One region of the Faecalibacterium sp. PGM34 genome, then DNA from elsewhere that is predicted to be linked to it. Evidence: riboswitches for the same ligand, from Rfam matches in the RefSeq annotation. Region 1 holds a riboswitch; the other holds the start of a gene.
The links. Region 1 has a riboswitch for thiamine pyrophosphate ahead of thiW (energy coupling factor transporter S component ThiW). Riboswitches for the same ligand answer to the same signal wherever they lie in the genome.
Positions count from the first base shown of each region.

Region 2: it holds a riboswitch for thiamine pyrophosphate, as region 1 does, so the genes downstream of both, thiT (energy-coupled thiamine transporter ThiT) here and thiW (energy coupling factor transporter S component ThiW) in region 1, are expected to answer to the same signal.

Region 1 covers NZ_CM136898.1:1,315,657-1,319,865, reverse strand. Annotated here, with positions in the region: gene ACXPUX_RS06185 (GH36-type glycosyl hydrolase domain-containing protein) at 1-1,587, shown strand, start outside; gene ACXPUX_RS06180 (hypothetical protein) at 1,687-1,917, shown strand; TPP riboswitch at 2,039-2,147, shown strand; gene thiW (energy coupling factor transporter S component ThiW) at 2,410-2,925, shown strand; gene thiM (hydroxyethylthiazole kinase) at 2,941-3,762, shown strand; gene thiE (thiamine phosphate synthase) at 3,749-4,209, shown strand, end outside.
Region 2 covers NZ_CM136898.1:1,601,517-1,605,725, reverse strand. Annotated here, with positions in the region: gene sigG (RNA polymerase sporulation sigma factor SigG) at 272-1,039, shown strand; gene ACXPUX_RS07550 (sporulation transcriptional regulator SpoIIID) at 1,215-1,463, opposite strand; TPP riboswitch at 1,574-1,674, shown strand; gene thiT (energy-coupled thiamine transporter ThiT) at 1,760-2,326, shown strand; tRNA gene ACXPUX_RS07540 (tRNA-Ala) at 2,488-2,563, shown strand; gene lacZ (beta-galactosidase, LacZ type) at 2,797-4,209, opposite strand, start outside.

The sequences.
Region 1 (4,209 bases):
GCCCACGCCATGATGGAGCGCTACGCTACGGATGCACAGGTCGATGCCGCCCGCGTCGCCCTGCGCACCTACTGGGAAGAGCTACTGTCCACCTACCATCTGGAATCCGGCGAGGAAAAGCTGAACCGCATGGTCAATATCTGGCACCAGTACCAGTGCATGGTCACCTTTAACATGAGCCGCTCTGCCAGCTACTACGAAAGCGGCACCGGACGCGGCATGGGCTTCCGGGACAGCTGTCAGGACCTGCTGGGCTTTGTGCATATCATCCCCTCCCGCGCCCGGGAGCGCATTCTGGATATCGCCGCCACCCAGTTTGAGGACGGCAGCGCCTACCACCAGTACCAGCCCCTGACCAAAAAGGGCAACCGGGATATCGGCACCGGCTTCAACGATGACCCGCTGTGGCTCATTGCCGGTACCGCCGCCTACCTGCGGGAGACCGGCGACTGGTCCATTCTGGAAGAGCAGGTACCCTTTGATAACGACGCCACCAAGGCGCAGCCCCTGATGGAGCACCTGCGCCGCAGCTTCAACTTTACCTGCACCCATCTGGGCCCCCACGGCCTGCCGCTGATCGGCCGCGCCGACTGGAACGACTGCCTGAACCTGAACTGCTTCTCCGAGCACCCGGGCGAGAGCTTCCAGATCACCGGCCCCAGCGAGCGCCCCGTGGCCGAAAGCGTTTTCATTGCCGGTATGTTCGTCAAGTACGGCCACGAATACGCCCAGCTGTGCGACCATTTGAACCTGACCGAGGAAGCCGCTGCCGCCCGCAAGAGCATTGATGCCGTAGAGCAGGCCACCCTGACCGCCGGTTGGGACGGCGCATGGTTCCGCCGTGCCTACGATGCTTTCGGCAAGCCTATCGGCAGCAAGGAGTGCACCGAGGGTCAGATCTTCATTGAGCCGCAGGGTATGTGCGTCATGGCCGGTATCGGCAAGGAGAGCGGACAGGCCGCGCAGGCGCTTGCCAGCGTGGAGGAGCGGCTGGACACCAAATACGGCGTGGTGCTGCTGCAGCCTGCTTACACCAGCTACCAGCTGAATCTGGGTGAGATCTCCAGCTATCCTCCGGGATACAAGGAGAACGCCGGTATCTTCTGCCACAACAACCCGTGGATCAGCTGCGCCGAAGCAACGCTTGGCCACGGCGACCGCGCCTTTGCAGTGTACCGCAAGACCTGCCCCGCCTATATCGAGGACATCTCCGAGATCCACCGCACCGAGCCCTACGTTTACAGCCAGATGGTAGCCGGTAAGGATGCCCCCACCTTTGGTGAAGCCAAAAACAGCTGGCTGACCGGCACGGCGGCATGGACCTTCTTCAACATCAGCCAGTACATTCTGGGCATCCAGCCCACTTTGGACGGCCTGAAGGTAGACCCCTGCATCCCCCACACCCTGTCCGGTTTCGCCGTGACCCGCCGCTTCCGCGGTGCGGTGTACCACATTACGGTGGATAACGCCGCCGGGGTGCAGCACGGCATCAAGGCCGTTACCGTGGACGGCAAGGCCATCTCCGGCAATGTTCTGCCGCTGGCTGCCGCCGGTACTGAGGTAACAGTGCAGGTGACCATGGGTTAACCCGACTTTTTCTGCTTTTTCATATTATTCTCCTTTCTGTGACCAAAGCCGCCGCGCAGACCCCTGCACGGCGGCTTTGGTTTATAATGAAACAGTTTAATGATTGAAAATGCGCTCCGCGTTGCTCTGCGCATCTTCAGAGGAAAGATTATTTTTATTTCGCGTTTGTCGCACTCTGCGGAGTGCGACAACGCCATTTTCACGAGAGGGGCTGCAATAGTTAAAGGGCGGTCTGAATTGCAAATGCAGTTGACCGCTACGCCCCCTCCTGTGAAAAAAGCATTTCAGCCAAGCCCGCAGGCTTGGCTGAAATGCAAATTAAAATCATAATTCCGCTATCTATGCGCAGAGCAACGCGGAGCGCATTCAAAATCATTTCACCTGCCCGCGCATTCCAAATCGTCCCCTTCCCTCTTGCATTTTTGGGGAAAGAGGTGTAGAATACAGTCACAATCAAACACAGGGGAGCTCGTGCAGCGGGCTGAGAGGAAGTATAGCAAGCTTCGACCCTTTTACCTGATGCGGATAATGCCGCCGTAGGAAGTCATACCCTTTATGATTTTTTGCAGGAGGAGCCGCGCCAGGCTCCTCCTGTTTTTTTGTCCCTCTGCGGAGGTTCCGCAGCCGACTGAGGGGGAGCGCCCTGAGCCTTGGATGAATGCAGCGATGGGAAGCCGTGTTCCGGCGTGAGAGGAAGCCAGTAAGCTTCGACCGCACCTTCCGTACCTGCTCCCGCCTTTCGCGGGCACGGGCTGTTTTGTTGCGGGAGCGCCGGTGTTCGTCCTGCGCTGCCGCAGATGGTTGAAAAGGAGCCAATTTATCATGAAGAATCTCTCTGTCAAAAAGCTTGCCCTCGCCGGTATGTTCTGTGCCCTGTGCGTGGTGGGCAGCGTATTCAGCTTTCCCATGTTCGGCAGCAAGTGCGCCCCGGTGCAGCACATGGTCAACGTGCTGTGCGCTGTTCTGCTGGGGCCCTGGTGGGGCGTGGGCGTAGCCTTTGTGGCTTCCCTGCTGCGCAACCTGCTGGGTCTGGGCAGTCTGATGGCCTTCCCCGGCAGTATGTTCGGTGCGCTGCTGTGCGGCCTTGCATACCACAAGACCAAAAACCTGATCGCCACCGTGGTAGGTGAGGTGTTCGGCACCAGCATTCTGGGCGGCCTGTGCGCATGGCCCGTGGCCATCTTCCTGATGGGCAAGAGCGCTGCGGATATCGCTTTCTACGCCTACATCGTGCCCTTCCTCATCTCCACCGCCGTGGGTGCGGTGATCGCCGGTGCTGTGGTGTTCAGCCTGCAGCGCTCCGGTGCTCTGCGCTCCATGCAGAACAGCCTTTCCTGAGCAGAGGTGGCCAGAATGCTCAAGACCGCCTTTGAAAACCTGCGCAGCCGCTGCCCGCTGATCCACAACATTACCAACTACGTCACCGTGAACGACTGCGCCAACATGGTGCTGGCCTGCGGTGCTTCCCCCATCATGGCCGATGATGCCGCCGAGGTGGAGGAGATCACCGCCATCTGCGGCGGGCTGAATATCAACATCGGCACGCTGAACAGCCGCACCGTCACCAGTATGCTGCTGGCGGGCAAAAAAGCTAACCAGCTGGGACACCCTGTGGTACTGGATCCGGTGGGTGCCGGTGCTTCCCGTCTGCGCACCGACACCGCCTTCCGTCTGCTGCGGGAGGTACAGTTCACGGTGATCCGTGGCAACATCTCGGAGATCAAGACCCTTGCCTCCGGTGCAGGCACCACCAAGGGCGTGGATGCAGACGTAGCCGACAAGGTGACCGAGGAAAATCTGGACAGCGCCGTGGCCTTTGCCAAAGCCTTTGCCGCCCGCACCGGCGCGGTGGTGGCCATTACCGGCGCCATTGACATCGTGGCCGATGCACAAAAGGCCTACTGCATCCGCAACGGCAACGCCATGATGAGCAGCATCACCGGCACGGGCTGCCAGCTTTCTGCCCTGACGGCAGCCTTTGTCACCGCCAATCCCGGCCATCCGCTGGAGGCTGCCGCTGCAGCGGTGTGCGCCATGGGTCTGGCGGGTGAGATCGCCCACCGGCGGCTCACCCCGCAGGATGGCAACGCCACCTACCGCAATTACATCATTGATGCCATTTACAACATGACCCCCGAACAGCTGGAGAAAGGCGCAAACTATGAAGTGCGATAAACACACCATGCTCCTGTACGCAGTGACCGACCGCGCATGGGTGGGCGAGCAGACCTTGTATCAGCAGGTGGAAAGTGCCCTGAAGGGCGGTGCCACCTGTGTGCAGCTACGGGAAAAGCAGCTGGGCGATGCAGATTTTTTGCAGGAAGCCATCCAGATCCACGCCCTGTGCCAGCAGTACGGTGTGCCGCTGTTCATCAACGATAACGTGGAGGTGGCCTTGCAGTGCCACGCCGAGGGCATCCATGTGGGACAGGACGATATGGCTGCCGCACAGGTACGCCAGCGCGTGGGCGAGGGCGTGATGATCGGCGTTTCCGCCCACACGGTACAGGAAGCGCTGGACGCTGTGGCGCACGGCGCGGATTATCTTGGCGTGGGCGCGGTGTTCGCCACCCACACCAAGACGGACGTAAGCGAGATGCCCCGGCAGACCCTGCTGGACAT
Region 2 (4,209 bases), 290 kb from region 1:
CCGCCCTTAAGCGTCCGGGGAGAATCGAGATTTCAAAGAAAAAAATTCGCTCTTACCCGGCACTCAGGTACCGGTAAGGAGCTAGCCGCCTGCGTTTGTGGGCACAGCGCCTGATGGACGGCTTGCACCGCCAGTCACAGCATACCATAAAATTACAGGTTTGTCTATAATGCGCCCCTCTTTTGCGGAGGGGCGCTCAATTTTTTCCACGCATAGCGCCCGGCGCACAGAGCCATACTTCCGGTAAAGCTAAAAGACCGGGGGCGTTTGGATGTACAACAAGGTGGAGCTATGCGGTGTGAACACAGGGCAGCTGCCCGTGCTGACCGAAGCGGAAAAGCGGCAGCTGCTCACCCTTGCCCACGCCGGGGATAAGGCTGCCCGGGCGCGGATGGTGGAAGGCAATCTGCGGCTGGTGCTCAGCGTGGTGCAGCGGTTTGCCCAGCGGGGCGAGAATCTGGACGATCTGTTTCAGGTGGGGTGCATCGGGCTGATCAAAGCCATCGACAACTTTGACCCCGCGCAGCCGGTGCGGTTCTCCACCTACGGCGTGCCCATGATCATTGGGGAGATCCGGCGGTTCCTGCGGGACAACAATGCCTTGCGGGTAAGCCGCACCCTGCGCGACACCGCCTACCGCGCCATGCAGGCGCGGGAAACGCTGGAAAAGCAGCTGGGGCGCGAGCCCACCATGGACGAAATTGCCGCCGCAGCGGGCCTTGCCCGGCGCGATGTGACCGCCGCGCTGGAATCGGTAGTGGAGCCGCTCAGCCTTGACGAGCCGGTGTACACCGACGGCGGCGATGCGATGTATGTGATCGATCAGGTGCGCGACCCGGACAGCGAGGAAAGCTGGATCAGCGGGTTGCAGTTCCGCGATACGGTAGCCGCCCTTTCGCCCCGGGAAAAGCGCATTATGGAGCTGCGGTATCTGCGCGGCAAGACCCAGATGGAGGTGGCGCAGGAGATCGGCATCAGTCAGGCACAGGTAAGCCGGTTGGAAAAAGGTGCCTTGCAGCAGTTCCACACCGGGGGATAAAATAGCTGTTTTTTGCGTCCCCTATGAAAAAGTGGTTCAAAAACGTCCGCAGACGTTTTTGAACCACAAATTATAATTATGTTTTCCGCCGAATATGGCCAAAGCAGCGCGGCGGCCATTCAAGAACGTCCCAGCCAAAAAAGACCGCTGCACGGCGCAGCGGTCTTTTTTGGCTTTAGCGGCGGCTGTATCTGCGCCGGGTGGCAGCCCCGCCCCGCAGATGGCGCTCGGCCTTGTTGCGGGCCAGCACGGCACGCACCTGCCCGTACAGCGCAGGGCTGATGCTGCGCAGCCGCACGGCAACGTCCTTGTGCACGGTGGACTTGCTGCACCCGAACGCAGCCGCCGCTGCCCGCACCGTGGCGTTGTGGGCGGCAATATATTCGCCCAGCTGCACGGCACGCTGTTCCGGATCGGCTTTCATATCCCGCCTCCCTGCGTTCCAGCTTTGCAATGGTATAACATACGCACCGCCGGGGCGGATTATGTCTGCGGGCTTGACTTTTTGTCCCCCGGCGCGTATACTGTGGGCGGACATAAAAACAGGGGCGCCGTAAGGCTGAGATCCGCATCGCGCGGAGTACCCTTTACCTGATCCGGGCAATGCCGGCGTAGGGAGTTTGCGGAACTGTCCGGTACGTTCAACAAACCTCCATGCGTCTGCTGTCGGCAGGCGCATTTTGTTTTTGTGTACTACTATGAGAGAGGAATCTTTTCATCATGTCCAAAACCTATTCCAAGACCCGTATTCTGGTGGAATGCGCCCTGATGATCGCCATTGGCACGGTGCTTTCCAACATCAAGTTCTTCACCATGCCCAACGGCGGCAGCATTACCCTGCTGAGCATGCTGCCCTTTGTGCTGGTGTCCTTCCGCCACGGCGCAAAGTGGGGTCTGTTCACCGGTTTCGTGAACTCCTGCCTGCAGATGATCATGGGCTTCTACCCTCCTCCCGCCTCCACCTTCCTCTACTTCCTCGGTGAGGTGCTGCTGGACTATGTGCTGGCCTTTATGGCACTGGGTCTGGCCGAGCTGTTCGCCCGCCCCTTCAAGAACCGCACCGTGGGCGTGGCCGTGGGCACCTTTGCTGCCGGTTTCCTGCGCTTTATGTGCAGCTTTTTGTCCGGCGTGCTGGTCTGGGGTAACCTGAGCGATGGTCTGGCCGCATGGACTTACAGCCTGACCTACAACGGCAGCTATATGCTGCCCGAGACCCTGCTCACCATGGTGGCAGCTGTGCTGCTGTGCCGTGTGGCCCCGCAGATCTTCGACCGTCAGGCACGCTAAGGCGTAGTTTTTCTAAAAAGAGCTTTCCCCCGCTTCCCGATCCCCGCCGGGCACACGCCCTGCGGGGATCTTTTGCCGCAAAAATTTTTCAAAAAACTGTTGACAAGCGCCCCTACGGCTGGTATAATTACACACGTCGTCAGGCACAAGGCAAGACATCTGGGGGTTTAGCTCAGCTGGGAGAGCGCTTGCATGGCATGCAAGAGGTCACCGGTTCGATCCCGGTAATCTCCACCAGAAAAAAGCACTACACAGAAATGTGTGGTGCTTTTCTTTTTGCTGAAGCTGGCTTTTTGGGGGCTGCATTGCTTCGCCTGCACCGTTTTCAGGCTTTTGCAGGCGGTTCCTATATAACCTCCAATTTTTGACTTTACACCGTTTTCAAAAAGGAATGTTTGCCGCTCGGTTTTTCAGCAGGCTGCTGCATCTTTGGCTTTTTTCACAGAGAACACCTCATTTGCGGGCAATCATCAGATGCCACGGAACGTAAAGGTGAACTCCACAGGCTTGGTCACATCAGGAATATACTCCGGGTGGACATTGGCACCCCAGCTGTCATCGCCGCCAACGCCCATCTGCTCGCCGATGGCACGAATCACCGTGTAATGGACCGGGGGCAGCTCGTAGGGGTGCTTGGCACTCTCCATTTCATGGGGGGTGTAGGGCAGCGCAGAGAAGAACATGGGCTTTGCGGCCTCTGCGGTAAACAGCAGCCCGCGACCCTTGCGGTCCACTACCTTTGCCCAGCGCACAGCGGTCTTTGCACCGCACTCCTGCGGCACAAGGTACTGTGCCATGTTGTCTGCGACCTTGTTCTGGTAAATGCCCAGCTTTGCACCATGCTGACGATCCCAGTAGGTCTCCGCAGGGCCGTTTCCGTACCACTCCACCGTGTCGTAGTCAGCGTCGATCTTGAACAGTACGCCGAACTCCGGCATTGCTGCAAGTCCTTCCACCGGGTCATAGTGCAGGGTGGTCTGGATGCGGCCATCACCGAACACACGGTACTGCAGGCTGCACGCTGCTGCGGGGCTGGTCTGGAGGTTGTAGAGATAGGTCACGACCACGCTGTCGGCTTCCACCTCGCAGGTGGGGTTCTGGAGGATGGTGCCGCCATGAACAGACGGGATCTCCTTGCCGATGCCCTTGGCGGTAGCGTACAGACTTGCCAGCTTCCACTGACCGCGAACGCCGCCCATGTTGTTGCCGCAGTCGTTGTCGGTGGGGGCGCGCCAGAAGTTGGGTCGGGGGATCTCCTGAATCATCTCCTTGCCGGCATAGCGGTAGGAAGTCAGACCGCCGTTCAGATCGGAGAACAAAACATCGAAATTCTCACCACGGACACCGATGTTGTGTGTACCGTGCGTAACGGTAAACGGCGTGACCTTCTTGCTGGGAATGGAACGAACCACAGCGATCACACCCTGTCCAAAGGCGACTTCATGACCTTTCTTTGCCCAGCTGGTGTCCTCCTTCAAACGGAAGCTGATGGTCACTGCATATTCACCGGGGAGCGCAGGGACCATAAACGGCAGCGGGAAGCTGGAACGCTCTTCGGGAGCAACATCAATATTGGTCAGTTTCTGCTGCTGATACAGCTTTCCATCACGGTGCAGCAGAGCAACGCAGTCGAAAGCACCCGTAGAGGTGAACAGGTTCTTATTCCAGACTTCAAATCCAGAATTGTCGATGGAAACGGCGATGTTCTGATAGCAGAACTTGACCTCCTGCATCTTGGGAGAAGGAGCACGGTCACCACCGTAGGCAATGCCGTTTCCGCTGAAATTATAGTCGGTAGGACGCTCGCCGAAGTCGCCGCCGTAGGCTTGGAACCACTTGCCGTAGCGGTCTTTTTTCCAGATGGACTGGTCGATGTAATCCCA